Regions from separate parts of the Anaerosalibacter sp. Marseille-P3206 genome, predicted to be linked through region 2. Evidence: a T-box and tRNA genes for the amino acid it is inferred to sense, from the RefSeq annotation. Region 2 holds a T-box; the other holds one or more tRNA genes.
The links. The T-box of region 2 lies ahead of thrS (threonine--tRNA ligase). A T-box ahead of a tRNA ligase gene usually reads a tRNA of that ligase, here a tRNA-Thr.

Region 1: it has a tRNA-Thr gene. The T-box ahead of thrS (threonine--tRNA ligase) is inferred to sense a tRNA for this amino acid. The anticodon was not compared.

The regions. Positions count from the first base shown of each region.
Region 1 is NZ_FUHM01000002.1:873,491-882,841, reverse strand. Features, by position in the region: gene cysS (cysteine--tRNA ligase) at 1-329, shown strand, start outside; gene BQ9840_RS05700 (Mini-ribonuclease 3) at 399-752, shown strand; gene thyX (FAD-dependent thymidylate synthase) at 771-1,544, shown strand; gene rlmB (23S rRNA (guanosine(2251)-2'-O)-methyltransferase RlmB) at 1,608-2,354, shown strand; gene BQ9840_RS05685 (NYN domain-containing protein) at 2,341-2,874, shown strand; gene sigH (RNA polymerase sporulation sigma factor SigH) at 2,964-3,611, shown strand; tRNA gene BQ9840_RS05675 (tRNA-Thr) at 3,670-3,745, shown strand; gene tuf (elongation factor Tu) at 3,816-5,009, shown strand; gene rpmG (50S ribosomal protein L33) at 5,232-5,381, shown strand; gene secE (preprotein translocase subunit SecE) at 5,411-5,617, shown strand; gene nusG (transcription termination/antitermination protein NusG) at 5,670-6,221, shown strand; gene rplK (50S ribosomal protein L11) at 6,320-6,745, shown strand; gene rplA (50S ribosomal protein L1) at 6,793-7,497, shown strand; ribosomal protein L10 leader region at 7,541-7,695, shown strand; gene rplJ (50S ribosomal protein L10) at 7,717-8,244, shown strand; gene rplL (50S ribosomal protein L7/L12) at 8,276-8,659, shown strand; gene rpoB (DNA-directed RNA polymerase subunit beta) at 8,899-9,351, shown strand, end outside.
Region 2 is NZ_FUHM01000001.1:158,917-168,267, forward strand. Features, by position in the region: gene BQ9840_RS00900 (type II CAAX endopeptidase family protein) at 1-377, shown strand, start outside; gene BQ9840_RS00905 (small, acid-soluble spore protein, alpha/beta type) at 427-621, shown strand; gene BQ9840_RS00910 (SIR2 family NAD-dependent protein deacylase) at 655-1,398, shown strand; gene BQ9840_RS00915 (class I SAM-dependent DNA methyltransferase) at 1,402-2,139, shown strand; gene BQ9840_RS00920 (cold-shock protein) at 2,289-2,489, shown strand; gene hslO (Hsp33 family molecular chaperone HslO) at 2,582-3,451, shown strand; tRNA gene BQ9840_RS00930 (tRNA-Phe) at 3,502-3,577, shown strand; tRNA gene BQ9840_RS00935 (tRNA-Gly) at 3,585-3,659, shown strand; tRNA gene BQ9840_RS00940 (tRNA-Cys) at 3,781-3,854, shown strand; gene BQ9840_RS00945 (DUF6873 family GME fold protein) at 3,911-4,657, shown strand; gene ytxC (putative sporulation protein YtxC) at 4,731-5,588, shown strand; gene hisS (histidine--tRNA ligase) at 5,683-6,999, shown strand; T-box leader at 7,058-7,266, shown strand; gene thrS (threonine--tRNA ligase) at 7,332-9,236, shown strand; gene BQ9840_RS00965 (ATP-dependent metallopeptidase FtsH/Yme1/Tma family protein) at 9,256-9,351, opposite strand, start outside.

The DNA.
Region 1 (9,351 bases), on a different contig from region 2:
AAAGTATGGATGATGATTTAAATACAGCTGATGCTATAGCTTCACTTTTTGAAATAGTTAAAGTATCAAATAGTAATTTTAATGAACAAACATCCAAAAATCTGATAGAATATACTTATGATATGTTGATGGAACTATCAGGAGTTTTAGCAATATTATCAAAAGAAGAAGAATTACTAGAAGAAGAAATACTAGAATTGATAGAGAAAAGAAGTCAAGCAAGGGCAAATAAAGATTACAAATTAGCAGATGAGATTAGAGATGAATTAAAGGAAAAAGGTATCATAATAGAAGATACCAAAGAGGGAGTGAAATGGAAGAGAATTTAGCTTATGGAGAATAATAAAATTAATCCAATAAAAAATATGAATAATAATATGACTGCGAGGGAGGCTTCTATGCTTTCACCCTTGCAGTTAGCATATATAGGAGATGCAGTTTATGAACTGTTTATAAGAACTTATTTATTGCAAAGTAACAAACCTGTTCATGAACTTCACAAAGAAGCAACACATTATGTAAAAGCTAAGGCTCAATCAGATATTGTACATTTTTTAAGTGAAGATTTGACAGAGGATGAAAAGGGGATTGTAAAAAGAGGTAGAAATGCAAAAACTTATTCATCACCTAAAAATGCAAATATTATAGATTATAAATATGCTACTGGTTTTGAAACATTAGTAGGTTTTTTATATTTAACAGGACAAGAAGCAAGAATGATGGAATTGTTCGATAAAATTGTTTCACATTAATTAGGAGGAGTGAGGTTTTTGAGTAGCAAGCTAAAAGTTAAATTATTAAGATATACGCCAGAAGGAGAAAAGCTAGTTGCATCAGCAGCAAAACTCTGCTATTCACCTGTAGGCATTGATAGAATAGAAGAACATTTAGATGAAGAAAAGGTTGACAATTTTTTAAATATGTTAATGGATTTAGGGCATGAATCACCTATTGAACATATTACTTTTACATTTGGTGTAGAAGGTGTATCTAGAGTGCTTACTCATCAACTAGTAAGACATAGAATAGCTAGTTATTCACAACAATCTCAAAGATATGTAAAATTAGATCAATTTGATTATTGTATACCACCTAATATAGAATCAAACCAAAAGGCAAGAGAATTGTTTGTTAAAGCCATGGAAGAAGATCAAACGTATTATAACGAGATTACAGATATACTATTTAAGGATCATTTTGAAGAGCTTATAGAAAAGGGATATGATGAAAAAAGTGCTAGAATTACAGCTGAAAAGAAAGCAATTGAAGATGCTAGATATGTATTTCCAAATGCTTGTGAGACGAAGATAGTGTTTACTATGAATGCAAGAAGTCTTTTCAATTTTTTTAGGCTTAGATGTTGTAATAGAGCTCAATGGGAAATTAGAGAGTTGGCAACGGAAATGTTAAGACTTGTAAAAGCTGTATATCCTACATTGTTTAAGAATTGTGGGCCAAGTTGTTTAATAGGGCCTTGTCCTGAAGGAAAGATGACTTGTGGAGAAATGATAAAAGTAAGAGATAAATTTAAAAACATGTATTAAAATATTAAGTGAAGGATACTCTAAAAGCAATGTGTATCAATCATGGATTAGGGAGTGAAAAACATGGATAGCGATTATATCGTTGGAAGAAACCCAGTAATAGAAGCACTTAAATCTGAAAGAGAAGTTGAAAAAATATTAGTAGCAAAGGGAGAGTTAAAAGGTTCTATAAATAAAATACTTGGTATAGCAAAAGATAAGAGCATCCCCGTACAATATGTAGACAAAAATAGATTAGACACTATTTCTGAAGGGGGTCTCCCACATCAAGGAGTTGCAGCGCTAGTTACTCCATTTAAATATTCTACTATAGAAGATATATTAGATATTGCAAAAAAAACAGATGAAGATCCTTTTATAGTGATATTAGATGAAATTGAGGATCCTCATAATCTAGGTTCTATAATAAGAACAGCTGAATGTGCTGGAGTACATGGTATAATTATACCGAAAAGAAGATCTGCTTCAGTTACTATGACTGTTGTTAAGGCTTCTGCAGGAGCAGTAGAGCATATGCATATTGCAAAAGTAAACAATATTACTAATACAATATTAGAACTTAAAGATAATGGCCTTTGGATATATGGTGCGGATATGGATGCAGAAGAATATTATTTTGAAAGAGATTTTAGTGGACCTAAGGCACTGGTTATAGGGAGTGAAGGCAAAGGTATATCTAGATTAGTAAAAGAAAACTGTGATTTTCTAGTTAAGATTCCTATGTTAGGGGATATTTCATCTTTAAATGCTTCAAATGCTGCCTCCATACTAATATATGAAGCGGTAAGAGAGAGATATGGAAAAAAATAGGTGGAAGCCAAAGGAATATCTTTTTGTTGATGGTTATAATATCATTAATACTTGGGAAAGTTTACGTTCACTAAGTGAGTTGAGTTTGGAAGCAGCGAGAAATGAGCTCATAGAGATAATGGCTGAATACCAACACTATACAGGCATTATAGTAATAATAGTTTTTGATGCTCATATGGTAAAGAGTAATAGCGGGAAAAAGGAAAAGATTAAAGGTGTAGACGTAGTATATACCAAGGAAAATGAAACAGCTGATCATTTTATTGAGAGAACCCTAGATTCCATAGGTAGAATTAAAAAAGTAAGAGTTGCTACTTCTGATTGGATGGAACAACAAGTTGTCTTGGGCAGGGGTGGGACAAGGATCTCATCTAGAGAATTAGAGGTAGAAATACAGAATTACAAAAAGCTAATAAAAAATAAGAGTAAAAAGAAAAAGCAAATTAATGATTTAATTATTGGACGATTAGATGAAGAAACTATTAAAAAACTTGAAAAATGGAGAAATAGTGAGGAATAACCTTGACTATTAAAATATAAACATTTATAATTTAATTAATTGAATTGAAAAAGATTAACTATTTGTAACAAACTTTGGAGGGGATCTTGGTGGGATTAGGTTTATACAGTGAAGTAAATGCTTTATATTTTGAAAGCATGGAGGACGAAGATATTGTAGAAGAGGCCAAAAATGGTGATCCAATAGCACTGGAGTACCTTATTACCAAGTACAAGAATTTTGTTAGGGTAAAAGCTAGGTCATATTTTTTGATTGGAGCTGATAAAGAAGACATTATTCAAGAGGGAATGATAGGCCTTTACAAAGCTATTAGAGATTATAATAGGGACAAGCTCACTTCTTTTAAAGCCTTTGCAGAACTATGTATAACTAGACAGATAATTACAGCTATTAAAACTGCTACAAGACAAAAACATATCCCATTAAACTCTTATGTTTCCCTTAACAAGCCTATTTATGATGAGGATTCAGATAGAACGTTGTTAGATGTAATCTCTGGAGTAAAGATTACAGATCCTGAAGAGCTTATTATAGGTAGGGAAGAGTTAACAAGTATGGAGTGCAAAATTGGAGAAATACTTAGTGATCTTGAATTGGAAGTTCTTACAGCTTATTTAGAAGGAAAGTCATATCAGGAAATAGCTGTAGAATTAGAAAGGCATGTTAAAAGTATTGACAATGCATTGCAAAGAGTAAAGAGAAAATTGGAAAGATACTTAGAACTGAAGGAAGATTAGTTTTTTCTATTGACAATAATATTCCAAGATAGTAGAATATTTTACAGTGGTTATAAGTGCCCATGTAGCTCAGCAGGTAGAGCACTTGCATGGTAAGCAAGAGGTCACCGGTTCAAGTCCGGTCATGGGCTCCAAAGAATTAATATTTGCAAGAAAAGCAGGGTTACTTTCTTGAATAAAGAACAAAACAAGGAGGAATATAAAATGGGTAAAGCACATTATGAGAGAACCAAACCACACGTAAATATAGGAACAATAGGTCACGTAGACCATGGTAAAACAACATTAACAGCAGCAATAACATCAGTATTAACACAAAGATTTGGCTCAGGAGAAGTTATGAGCTATGACAACATAGACAAGGCACCAGAAGAAAGAGAAAGAGGAATAACAATATCCACATCACACGTAGAATACGAAACAGCAAACCGTCACTACGCACACGTAGACTGCCCAGGTCACGCTGACTATGTAAAGAACATGATCACAGGAGCAGCACAAATGGACGGAGCAATACTAGTAGTATCAGCAGCAGACGGTCCAATGCCACAAACAAGAGAACATATCTTACTATCAAGACAAGTAGGAGTACCAAAGATAGTAGTATTCCTAAACAAAGAAGACATGGTAGATGACCCAGAACTAATCGAACTAGTAGAAATGGAAGTAAGAGAACTATTAAATGAATATGAATTTGATGGAGACAACACACCAATAGTAGTAGGATCAGCACTAAAAGCAATAGAACAACCAGATAGCGAATGGGGAGACAAGATAGTAAAACTAATGGAAGCAGTAGACGCAGAAATCCCAGAACCACAAAGAGAAACAGACAAACCATTCTTAATGCCAGTAGAAGACGTATTTAGTATAACAGGAAGAGGAACAGTAGCAACAGGAAGAGTAGAAAGAGGAGTATTAAAAACAGGAGATAGCGTAGAACTAGTAGGACTAGCAGAAGAATCAAGAACAGTAGTAGTAACAGGAGTAGAAATGTTCAGAAAGATTCTAGACGAAGCACAAGCAGGAGATAATATAGGAGCATTATTAAGAGGAGTACAAAGAACAGAAATCGAAAGAGGTCAAGTACTAGCAAAACCAGGTAGTATCACACCACATACAAAATTCGAATCAGAAGTATATGTACTAACAAAAGAAGAAGGTGGAAGACATACACCATTCTTCAACGGATACAGACCACAATTCTACTTTAGAACAACAGACGTAACAGGAAACATCGAACTAGAAGAAGGAACAGAAATGGTAATGCCAGGAGACAATGCTAAATTTACAATTGAATTAATCACACCAATAGCAATGGAAGAAGGATTAAGATTTGCTATTCGTGAAGGCGGAAGAACAGTTGGAGCAGGTGTTGTTTCTAAGGTTATAAAATAGTTTATAAAAGACTGAGTCTTTTGACTCAGTCTTTTTTCAAATGACAAATAATGAAAATCATAAAAACTCTTACATCAATAAGAGTTTTTTTCCTTTTAATTTTTTATTGACATAATATTTAATTTGTGATAGTTTATATTAAGTAATGTAGATAATTATGGGTATTTTCACCCGAAATAAACACATGTTCACATATACATTTTTCCATAGGAGGTGGCTTCATTGAGAGATAAAGTAACTATGGCTTGTACAGAATGCAAACAAAGAAATTATACAACATCAAAGAATAAAAAGAACAATTCAGAAAGAATAGAACTAAAAAAATATTGTAAATTCTGTAAGACTCATACATTACACAAAGAAACTAAGTAGTAAAGTAAAAAGGTAAGGATGTGAGTTAAATGTCTGCTCAAACTAACGCAAAGCAAGGAAAGGCTAAAACATATTTTAAAGGCGTTAAAGCTGAGACAAAAAAAGTTATATGGCCCACAAAAAAAGAAATACTCAACTATATAGGTGTTGTAATTTTAATGGTAGCTATAGTTGGTTTAGTTGTTTGGGTATTAGATTTAGGTATCCATCGCCTGTTGTCATTAATTATAAAGTAATATGAAGGAGGCAAGGGCCAACAATATATAGAGAGAAAGGGGCCCCATATCTATGGTGGATAAGGAAGAAACTAGACAGGAAAGAGCTAAAAAGGCTAAATGGTATGTTGTACATACCTATTCCGGTCATGAAAACAAAGTAAAAGCAAATATTGAAAAGATGGTTGAAAATAGAGGAATGGTTGACGACATTTTTGAAGTTGCAGTTCCAACTGAAGAATATGTTGAAACTAAATCTGGGAAGAAAAAAGTAAAGGAAAGAAAGCTTTTTCCTGGATATGTAATCATAAAAATGATTGTCAATGATGAATCTTGGTATCTTGTAAGAAATACCAGAGGAGTGACTGGTTTTGTAGGACCAGGCTCAAAACCGATTCCTCTATCAGATGAAGAAGTTAAAGCATTAGGGGTACAGGAAACAATTGTACCAAGTATTGATTTAAAAGAATCAGATGCGGTTAAAGTTACTTCAGGACCTTTTGAAAATTTCATGGGTACTGTAGACAGCATCAATTTAGAAAAGAAAAAGATTAAAGTTTATGTGTCTATGTTTGGAAGGGAAACTTTACTAGAACTGGATTTTGATCAAGTAGAAAAGCTTTAAATTTGTTTAAAAAAGCTAAATTGCTTTTTTTAAATAGATGTTTTAAGTGGGAGGGTTTATCCCGCCAAACCACATAGGAAATGAGGAGGTGGAACTAGATGGCAAAGAAAGTTATAGCTGTAGTTAAACTACAAATTCCAGCTGGAAAAGCAACTCCAGCACCACCAGTAGGTACAGCATTAGGACCACATGGTGTGAATATTATGCAATTTACAAAAGAGTTCAATTCTAGAACAGCAGATCAAGCTGGTATGATTATTCCAGTTGTTCTTACTGTTTACCAAGATAGATCTTTTACATTTATAACAAAGACTCCCCCTGTATCAGTATTACTAAAGAAGGCAGTTGGAGTTGAATCAGGTTCTGGAGAACCAAACAAGAAAAAAGTAGCTAAAGTTTCAAAAGACAAAGTTAAAGAAATTGCTGAAATTAAAATGCCTGACTTAAATGCAGCAAGTATAGAAGCTGCTATGAGCATGGTAGCAGGAACAGCAAGAAGTATGGGCTTTGTAGTAGAAGAGTAGAAATAAAGTGGGAGGATTTTCCGATAAAACCACGAGGAGGTATAAACATGGCAAAAAGAGGTAAGAAATATCAAGATAGTGCAAAATTAATTGATAGACATAAATTATATGATCCACTAGAAGCAATAGAACTTGTTCAAAAAACTGCAAAGGCTAAATTTGATGAAACAATTGAACTTTCAGTAAGATTGGGAGTAGATCCAAGACATGCGGATCAACAAGTTAGAGGCGCAGTAGTATTGCCACATGGAACTGGTAAAACTAGAAAAGTTCTAGTATTTGCAAAAGGTGATAAGATCAAAGAAGCAGAACAAGCTGGAGCAGACTATGCAGGCGGAGATGAACTAGTTCAAAAGATTCAATCTGAAAACTGGTTTGATTTTGATGTAGTAGTTGCTACTCCTGATATGATGGGGGTAGTTGGTAGATTAGGAAGAATATTAGGACCAAAAGGCTTAATGCCAAACCCAAAATCTGGAACAGTTACTTTTGAAATTGAAAAGGCTGTAAAGGAAATAAAAGCAGGTAAAGTTGAATATAGAGTAGATAAGAGTAGTATTATCCACGTACCTATAGGTAAGGCTTCATTTGGGACTGAAAAATTAAAAGAAAACTTTGCTACTATTATGGATGCAATAGTTAAAGCAAAACCAGCAGCAGCAAAGGGAAAATATCTAAAGAACGTTGTTCTTGCAAGCACTATGGGTCCTGGAATTAAGATAAATGGACAAAAAATTATGGATAAATATTAAAATTAATATTGACAAAGTAATTTTTACTTGTTAAAATAATTACTGACAATTGAACAAGTTACCGTAGACAGTAGGAACCTATAGTGGTTTAAATATTCCTACCGAGGTTAGACTTTTGATTTGCTAATTAATTTGTATATTAATTAATAAAAATACAAGTCTCTTCGTGTCTACGGAGGGACTTTTTTATATGTGTTCATCCTAAGGAGGTGAAACTAGTTGAAAGAAAAAGTAATCCAAGAAAAGCAAAGAATAGTTGAAGAAATAAAAGGAAAAGTTGATGAAGCTCAAGCTGTAGTACTAGTAGATTATAGAGGATTAAATGTTGAAGAATTGACAGAGTTAAGAAGCAAATATAGAGAGGCAGGCGTTGAATATAAAGTTTACAAAAATACAATGATGCGTTTTGCTTTTAAGGATGCAGGCTACGAAGACTTTAATGAGCATTTAACTGGACCAAATGGAGTTGCTTTTGGATTTGATGACCCAGTTCAAGTAGCTAAGATAACTCACGAATTTGCCAAAGAACATGAGAAATTAGAAATTAAAGCAGGAATTGTAGATGGTAAGATAATAGATATTGAAGAAGTTAAATCATTAGCTAGTTTACCATCAAAAGAAGTACTTGTTGCTCAAGCATTAGCAGGATTAAATGCTCCTATAACAGGATTTGTTAATGTACTTCAAGGCAATATTAGAAATCTTGTATATGCATTAGATGCAATTAGAAAACAACAAGAAGCATAAAAATAAAAAATTGTATGGAGGGATTTTTGAAATGGCAAGCGAAAAAGTTCAAAATTTAATTGAAGAAGTTAAAAATCTTACTGTTTTAGAATTATCAGAATTAGTTAAGGAATTAGAAGAAGAATTTGGAGTTAGTGCAGCAGCACCAATGGCAGTAGCAGCAGCACCAGCAGCAGGTGGAGCAGCACCAGCAGCAGAAGAAAAAACAGATTTTGATGTTATACTAAAATCAGCAGGACAAGAAAAAATCAAAGTTATAAAAGTTGTTAGAGAAATAACTGGATTAGGTCTAAAAGATGCTAAAGAATTAGTAGATGGTGCTCCAAAGGCAGTTAAAGAAGGAGCTCCAAAAGAAGAAGCTGAACAAATCAAAACTAAATTAGAAGAAGCTGGCGCAGAAGTAGAATTAAAGTAGTATATTAAAAAAAGGCTTTCAAAAAAAGAGAGCCTTTTTTTTTACATAAATCAAATTATTTCTTGACATATTTATACTAGTGTGCTAACATCATAAGATGCATAAGAATCGAAGTTTGACTAACAAGGAATAAAAAATTTAGTTATTGGCAATACTATAATAGATTTATTTTTCGAGGAATTACCAAAAGTAACCACATACTTTTGGCTATTTTAGTTTTAATAAGGGGTGAATTTTACATGGTGCATCCTGTTACATACGGGAAACGTGTTAGGATGAGTTATTCAAGAATCAATGAAGTATTAGACCTACCAGATTTAATAGAAGTTCAAAAGAGTTCATACAACTGGTTTTTAAAGGAAGGCTTGAGAGAAGTATTTGAAGACATTTCTCCTATACAAGACTATACTGGGAATTTGATTCTCGAGTTTGTAGATTATTATATTGGAGATGAACCCAAATACGATGAGGATGAGTCAAGAGAAAGAGATGCAAACTTTTCAGCACCACTTAAAGTAAAGGTCAGACTTATAAACAAAGAAACCGGTGAAGTAAAGGAACAGGAAGTGTTTATGGGAGATTTTCCATTGATGACGGAAAAAGGTACCTTTATTATAAATGGTGCCGAAAGAGTTGTAGTCAGTCAGTTAGTTAGATCTCCAGGAGTTTATTATGCTCAAGAAATTGATAAA
Region 2 (9,351 bases):
GTATCATTTTTGGTTATTTGGTTTATAGAACAGGTTCCATATTTACTTCTATGATAGCACATGGAGTAAATAATGCAATATCGTTATCAATGAGTTATTTTTTAGTTGATAGAATACAAAACATTCCTATGGAAACAGAAGCGATTAGTATATCTAACGGGCCATTAGTTACGATTTTATCTATAATAATTGGTGGTGTTTTTGCTTTTGTTTCTGGGGTAGTTGCACTTAATCTATATAAAGCACTACCTAAGGGCGAAGATATTGAAATGTTATTATTAGAAGATGAATACAAATCTAGATTTATTCACTACATTCCAATTCTTTTAGTTCTTATATTATTTGTTATATTTAATTATTTGGCTTTCTTTCATTAAGAATAAAACAATTATCCCTCCGACATAATATAGGTCAGGAGGGATTTTAATGAAAAAAAAGAAGATAGAAACAATAGAAGATAAATTAAAATATGAGATTGCAGAGGAATTAGGTCTTATGGAGAAAATTAATGAAGTTGGATGGGCAGGTCTTACAGCTAAAGAATCAGGTAGGATAGGTGGTCTAATAACGGTTAAAAAGAGAGAAATGAAAAGTAAAGATGACTTGAATAAAGAAAATTAATGTAATAGAATTAAATCAGTAGGGGGTGAATACATGGATTTTTCAAAGATTAAACAAGCTAGTGATATGATAAAGAATTCTTCAAAGACAATGGTTTTAACAGGTGCTGGTATTTCAACTGAAAGTGGTATTCCTGATTTTAGAAGTCCCGGTAGTGGACTGTGGGAAAACATGGATCCCATGGAAGCCTTATCTACTACAGTACTATACAATAATCCAAAGAAATTTTATTCAGAAGGATATAAAATTTTGTTAGGAATGACAGATGCAAAACCAAACACAGCTCACTATGTTTTAGCTGAAATGGAAAAGCAAGGCTATATAAAAGGGGTCATAACACAAAATATTGATAATTTACATCAAAAAGCAGGTACTAAATATTTACTAGAAGTTCATGGGAATACTAGAGAAGGAAGTTGTACTACTTGTGGGAAAGTAGTAGATATAAATGTGTTAACTGAAAAGGTAAACAATAATGAAATTCCTCCAAAGTGTAATCAATGCGGTGGATTACTTAGACCAGATGTTATATTTTTTGGAGATATGTTACCAGAGGATTTCAATATAGCATTACAAGAAATGGAGGATTGCCAACTGCTTATAGTGATTGGTTCTAGCTTAGCGGTATCTCCAGTAAACTATTTACCATCTATGGCAGAAAAATTTATAATAATAAATGAAGGTAGGACAGCTATGGATTATCGTTGTGATTTAAAAATAGAAGATAAGGCAGGAGTTGTACTAGAAAAAATTTTAATGGAATTAAATAAGGAGTAAGTGATGAGTTACTATGGTGATTTTTCTTATTATTATGATGAACTAATGGATGATGTTAATTACGAACAATGGTATTTATATATTGAGGAGATTTTCAAAAAAACAAATTTTAAACCAAAGGATATATTAGAAATGGCATGTGGAACAGGTAATCTGACTCGTTATTTATGTAGTAATGGTTATAGTGTTACCTGTTTTGATAAATCTTCTGAGATGCTTTCTGTTGCATATAATAAACTGATGTCTTTTAGAAAAACTAAAATTCTAAATCAGGATATGACTAATTTTAATATAAATAAAGAATTTGATTGTATAGTAAGTATTTGTGATAGTATAAATTATATTATTGATGAAGAAGATCTTTTAAAAGTTTTTAAAAATGTATATGAGCATCTAAATGAAGAAGGATTATTTATTTTTGATATTAATTCTTTTTATAAGTTAAGGAATATAATAGGCAATAATACTTTTGTTGAAGATAGGGAAGATATATTCTATGTATGGCAAAATTATTTTGAGGAAGAACTTAACTTGTCTCATTTTATGCTTTCTTTCTTTGTAAAAGATGAAGATATGTATATAAGATTTGATGAAGAACATATAGAAAGAGCTTATAATATTGATGAGATTATAAACCTACTAAAAGATGCTGGATTTAATTATATAGATTATTATGAATCGTTTACATTTGATAGTCCAAAAGAGAATAGTGAGAGGATTAATTTTGTTGTTAAAAAGTGAGTTGGAGGTCTTTTTTATGTATCTGAATATTAATTATATTTAGGGTAATACTATTTGACAAGGGTTTATAATTATGGTAGTATAATTAAAAGTAGGTGATAATACATACTCATCTATATAAATTAGTTGCATTGGAGGAATGTTTTAAAATGGTTAAAGGTACAGTAAAGTGGTTTAATGCTACAAAAGGTTATGGATTTATTTCAACTGAAGAAGGCGAAGATGTATTCGTACATTATTCAGCTATAAGTGGAGACGGATTCAAAACTCTAGAAGAAGGACAACAAGTTGAATTTGAAATAGTTCAAGGAGAAAAAGGTCCTCAAGCTACAGACGTTATAAAACTATAAGATTTGATATAAGTAACTAGTTTTTAACAGTAGCAAATTAGCCCCTCTATAGGGGCTTTAAATATTTTAGGGAGAGTTGAAAGGGGTTAGTTATGAAGGACTATGTTATAAGAGCCATAGATGAAAAGAAAACTATGCGTGTATTTGTTGCAACTACTACAAATACAGTCAATGAAGCAACTAAAATCCATAGTTTATCACCAGTAGCTGCTGCAGCATTAGGTAGAACTCTAACAGCTGTTTCTATGATGGGACAAATGATGAAAGGAGAAAAAGATACCATATCGATGCAATTATTAGGTGATGGTCCTATTGGAAATGTCTTTGCCATGTCTAATTCATTTGGAGAAGTTAAAGGCTATGTAGGAAATCCATTGGTTGATCTTCCCTTAAAACATGACAACAAACTTGATGTAGGTGGTGCAGTGGGTAAAAATGGAAGAATAGTTGTGATAAAGGATTTAGGTTTAAAAGATCCTTATGTTGGCCAATCAAATTTAGTTTCAGGAGAAGTAGCAGAGGATTTGGCTAATTATTATCTATATTCAGAACAACAACCATCAGCTGTAAATTTAGGGGTGTTAGTAGACACTGATTTATCTATAAAGGCTTCAGGTGGTTATATAGTTCAATTGTTGCCAGATGTTTTAGAGGAAGATATTGATCTTCTTGAGAATAATATTAAGAATGCAGAATCTATTTCTTCGCTTATAGATAGGGGATATACACCTGAAGATATATTAAAAGAGATTTTTGGTGTTTTCAATATGGAAATCTTAGAAAAAAGTGAAGTTTTATATAAATGTGATTGCTCTAGGGAGAGAATGGAAGAAGCATTAATAAGTTTAGGAAAAGAAGAGATAAATAAAATAATTGAAGAGGATGGAAAAGCTGAGGTAGTGTGTCATTTTTGCAATAAAAAACATCAATTTTCAAAGGAAGATTTAAAATCATTAATTTAGATGTTGACAATATAGATTATATATTGTATACTAACAATTGTGGTTTTAATGCCCAGATAGCTCAGTAGGTAGAGCAGGGGACTGAAAATCCCCGTGTCGGTGGTTCGATTCCGCCTTTGGGCACCAAAAAAATGCGGAAGTGGCTCAGTGGTAGAGCATCGCCTTGCCAAGGCGAGGGTCGCGGGTTCGAATCCCGTCTTCCGCTCCATATGGCGGCATAGCCAAGTGGTAAGGCATAAGCAGAGAACCCAAATCTTTGATTTGGTGTGAATCGCTTAGTCGGGCCGTTGGCTTCAAGATAAACTTTTTTTATTAAATAAGTTTTAAATGGCGGCATAGCCAAGTGGTAAGGCAGAGGTCTGCAAAACCTTTATCCCCAGTTCAAATCTGGGTGCCGCCTCCAGAGAAACCTTCAAAATTGAAGGTTTATTTTTTTATCTAAAAAAACAAGGTGATATTATGAATATAAAAAATCCTTTTATTCCACAATCATTTGCTAATTTAGCAATTATTGATGGAAGAGCAAATGAAAATATTATTAAGAACTTGGAGAAACTAAATATAAATATTATAAAGACTATTAAATGTGATGATGTGCTTGAACCTATTTCATATCATCCAGATATAGTTATGCATCCAATTGATTACAATACAATGATTGTTGCTCCAAATGTTTTTGATTATTATGAAGAAAAACTAACAAAACAGGGTATAAATGTTATAAAAGGTGAAAAATATTTATCTAGTAAATACCCTGACGATATTGCATATAATGTAGGAAGAGTTCATGGTTATGCAATACATAATTTTAAATATACAGATGAGAAATTACTTTTTTATTTTAAAAAAAGTGGTATAGAGCTAATAGATATAAAACAAGGATATTCTAAGTGCTCTATGGCTGTAGTTGATGAAAAAGCAATCATAACTTCAGATTATCCAATTTATAATAAACTTTCAAAATTAGACATAGATGTGTTACACATTAAGCCAGGTTATATAAAACTTAAAGGTTTAAACTATGGTTTTATTGGTGGTACATGTGGCAATTTATCAAAAGACAGTATTGCTATTTCAGGTAATTTTGAAAATCATCCAGATAAAGAAAATATCTTAAAATTTTTTAAAAAACATAAGAAAAACCTGTTGATTTTAGACAATAACGAAATTGTTGATTTAGGCACGATAATTTGCTTATATTGTTAATGGAGTAACAATATAAGAGAATAAGCTTAAATGTAAAACACATACTACTGTTACGAGAGAAAGGAGATTGGAGATGGAACTACTATCAATTGGAGTTGAAGAAAATAAAGATAAAGTTCTTAATATTATATATGATTATGATTTTTTATATAATGTTGATATAGAAGAAGAAAAAATAGGAAATAGGTTATTTGTAAAAATAACTACCGAAGACAAAAATACTTCAAAAAATGATAACACATTATATAGTATGCTATCTATGCTTATAACAGAGATTATTTTGGAGTACTATATTAAGGATATTATATATAAGAAAGTATTTACCAAATACAATGATTTATTCAAAGAAGAAAAAATAGAAATAGGTAAAATCGCTTTTAAAACCATAAGTAGAGATAATAGTTTGGATAATGAGAAAAAGCTAATATTTGATGAAGTGAGAAATTATATAAACAAAAATGATGAAATAATAATAGACGGATTTGTAAATTTCAGACTAAGTGCACTAAATTCCTCTTTAGATATATTAATAGAAAAAAGTAACCAAAAATACTATGAAGAAAGAGAATATAAAGAATTTATAAAAATACTTAAGTATTTTGTTGATATACAAGAACCCAAAATGGATTTGGTCAATATTATAATGGAAGAAAACAACTATAAGCTATATGATCAAAATAATAAACTAATTGAAAATGATTTTTTTAATGAAGTAATAAATGAATTATCTATTGATGGAATAACCAAGGAGGATCTTTTAATAAGTTCAATAATTACTATTGCACCTAAAAACATAGTTATTCATGGAAGCGAAAAAAATAGAAATGATGAATTAATAAAAATACTTGAAAATGTATTTCTTGAAAAAGTAACATATTGTACTGGTTGTGAACTCTGTTCTTTAAAAATGAATAAAAGTAAGGAAAAATGAAAGCGAAATTAAGCTTTTGTTTTTTCTTACTTTTAAAAACAAACGAATAATGATATTATAAATACTAGATAAATTAATAATTAGGGGGGATATAATGGCTAAAGAAATAGTTAAACCTTCCATACTACCAGGTTTTATGGAATTGTTACCATCGGATCAAATATTATTTAACCATATGATGGACACTATAAAGAGTAATTATGAAAAATTTGGTTTTCTTCCTATAGATACGCCAGTTATAGAGAAATCTGAGGTACTTCTTGCAAAAGGTGGAGGAGAGACAGAAAAACAAGTTTATAGATTTACAAAGGGTGATACTGACTTGTCATTAAGATTTGATTTGACAGTGCCTCTTGCTAGATATGTATCACAACATTATTCTGATTTAAATTTTCCTTTTAAAAGGTATCAAATAGGCAAAGTATATAGGGGAGAAAGAAATCAGAAGGGTAGATTTAGAGAGTTTTATCAATGTGATATTGATATAATTGGAAATCAAAAATTAGATATAATAAATGACGCTGAAATTCCAAGTATTATTTACTCAACATTTAAAGAATTAGGTTTTGATTCTTTTACTATTAAAATCAATAATAGAAAGATATTAAATGGTTTTTTCCAAGGTCTTGATATTGATGATTCTGTAGAAGTATTAAGAGCTATTGATAAAATGGATAAGATAGGATTAAAGGGAGTAAATGAAGAATTAAGAAAAATAGGTTTAGATGATAATACTATTAATAAAATAATAGAGTTTATTCAAATAGAGGGTACGAATGAAGAAATACTACATAGTTTAGAAGAGTTCAATATAGATAATGAAACTTTTGTATTAGGTTTAGATGAATTGAAAAATGTAGTAAAGTATGTAAAACATTTTGGAGTACCTGAAGATAATCTTAAAGTAGATTTGACAATAGCAAGAGGATTAGACTACTATACAGGTACAGTGTATGAAACATTTTTAGATGAGTATCCAGATATCGGTAGTGTTTGTTCAGGTGGAAGATATGATGACTTAGCAGAATATTATACTAAACAAAAATTACCTGGGGTTGGCATATCTATTGGTCTTACAAGACTTTTCTACCAACTAAGAGAAGCAAATATTATTAAGACTAAATGGAACAATTTAACTAAGGTTTTAATAATACCTATGGAAGGATGTCAAGAAGAGGGAATAAAAATTGGAAATATATTGCGTAGTTATGATATTAACACTCAAATCTATTTAGAAGGTGGAAAAGTAGGGAAGAAATTTAATTATGCTGATAAGCTTGATATTCCATATGTTATAATAATAGGTTCTGAAGAGATTAAGAATGAAAAAGTAACGTTAAGACAAATGGATACTGGAGAACAAATCATGTATTCTATAGAAGAGCTTATTAAAATAATTAATGATGATTAGTTTAAAATCATTGACAAATGGGAATATAGTATATATAATATGAAATCAAAACTATATATTAAAAGCTTTGAAGGGAAGAGTAAGTTAAATAATTCTTTAAGAGAGGGATAGTCTAGGCTGGAAGCTATCCTAAGATATTGTTAACCGAAGACCACCCCTGAGCTTAAATCCATTCATACTAATTATGAAGAAGGATTTACGTTAATTGCGTTAAAATTTCAAGCACCAATTAGGGTGGGACCACGAGATTTACCTCTCGTCCCTATGTATTTTTACATGGAGATGAGGGGTTTTTTGTATTTTATAAACAATTGAAAATAGGAGGGAAAAACATGATAAAAATAACATTACCTGATGGTACAGAAAAGCAATATGAAAAAGGTATAACTGTATTTGAAGTAGCTAAGGATATAAGCGAAGGATTAGCTAGGGTTGCTCTTGGAGCAGTTGTAAATGATAAAATAAAAGGGATGCAAGAGACTATAGATGAAGATGCAAAGGTTAAAATAGTAAAATTTGAAGACAAAGAGGGAAAAGAAATCTTTTGGCATACATCAGCACATATAATGGCACATGCTGTTTTAAACCTATTCCCTGATGTAAAATTTGCTATTGGGCCATCTATTGAAAATGGATTTTACTATGATTTCGATTTAGAACATAGATTTACCCCAGAAGATTTAGAAAGAATAGAAAAGGAAATGATTAAAATTGCTAAAGAAGGGCATGCAATGGAAAGAACTATTATGCCTAGGGATGAAGCATTGAAGTATTTTAAAGAAAAAGATGAGCCTTATAAAGTGGAGCTTATTGAAAATCTACCTGAAGATGAGATAATATCTTTTTATAAACTTGGAGATTTTACAGATCTTTGCGCTGGACCTCATTTAATGGATACTAAGAAGGTTAAGGCTATAAAGCTATTGAGTATTGCTGGCGCTTATTGGCGTGGTGATGAAAAGAACAAAATGCTTCAAAGAATATATGGAATCAGTTTTGATAAGAAGAAAAATTTAGATGAGTATTTAGAAAGATTAGAAGAAGCAAAGAAAAGGGATCATAGAAAATTAGGTAAAGAGTTAGATTTATTTAGTATGCATGAAGAGGGACCAGGTTTTCCATTCTTCCATCCTAAGGGAATGATCTTAAGAAATATATTAGAAGATTTTTGGAAAGCAGAACATGCTAAAAGAGGATATGGAGAAATAAAAACTCCTATGATTTTAAATGAGGAATTGTGGCGTAGATCAGGACATTGGGATCACTACAAAGAAAACATGTATTTTACAACTATAGACGAAAATGATTATGCTATAAAACCTATGAACTGTCCTGGTTCAATACTTGTATATAAATCAAAGATGTATAGTTATAGGGATTTACCACTTAGATTAGGAGAATTAGGTTTAGTTCATAGACATGAATTATCTGGTACTTTGCATGGACTTATGAGAGTAAGAAGCTTTACTCAAGATGATGCTCATATATATATGTTACAAAGTCAGGTTAAGGATGAGCTTATAGGTGTAATTGAGTTGGCAGACTACGTTTACAGTATATTTGGATTTAAATATCATGTAGAGTTGTCAACAAGACCTGAAGATTCAATGGGAAGTGAAGAACAATGGGAGATTGCAACAAATAGTTTGATAGCTGCTCTTGAGGAGAAGAAAATTAACTATATTGTTAATGAAGGAGATGGGGCTTTTTATGGTCCTAAAATAGATTTCCATTTAGAAGATGCTATAGGTAGGACTTGGCAATGTGGTACTATACAATTAGATTTCCAAATGCCAGAAAGATTTGATTTAACTTATGTTGATAAGGACAATGAAAAGAAGAGACCTATTATGATTCATAGAACTATTTTAGGAAGTATTGAAAGGTTCATGGGGATATTGATTGAACACTATGCTGGGAAGTTTCCTGCTTGGTTAGCACCTGTGCAAGTTTCTATACTACCAATATCAGATAAATTCAATGATTATGCATATGAACTTGAGAAAAAATTCAAAGAAAATGGCTTAAGAGTTCATGTTGACGATAGAACAGAAAAAATCGGATATAAAATAAGAGAAGCACAACTTCAAAAGATACCATATATGTTAGTAGTAGGTGAAAAAGAAGTTGAGGAAAACTCAGTTTCAGTAAGAAAAAGAGATGAAGGAGATTTAGGTCAGTTAAGCGTAGATGAATTTATAGAAAGAATAGTAGATGAAGTTGAAGATAAAAGGTAGGGGGTTTTCCTCCTACCTTTTATGTTGCATAGTCCATTTTTGATTCATACTCTTTAAATATTTTATCTAGTTCTTCATTGGTTATTGATTCTTTTTCCATAAGTATATCAGCTAT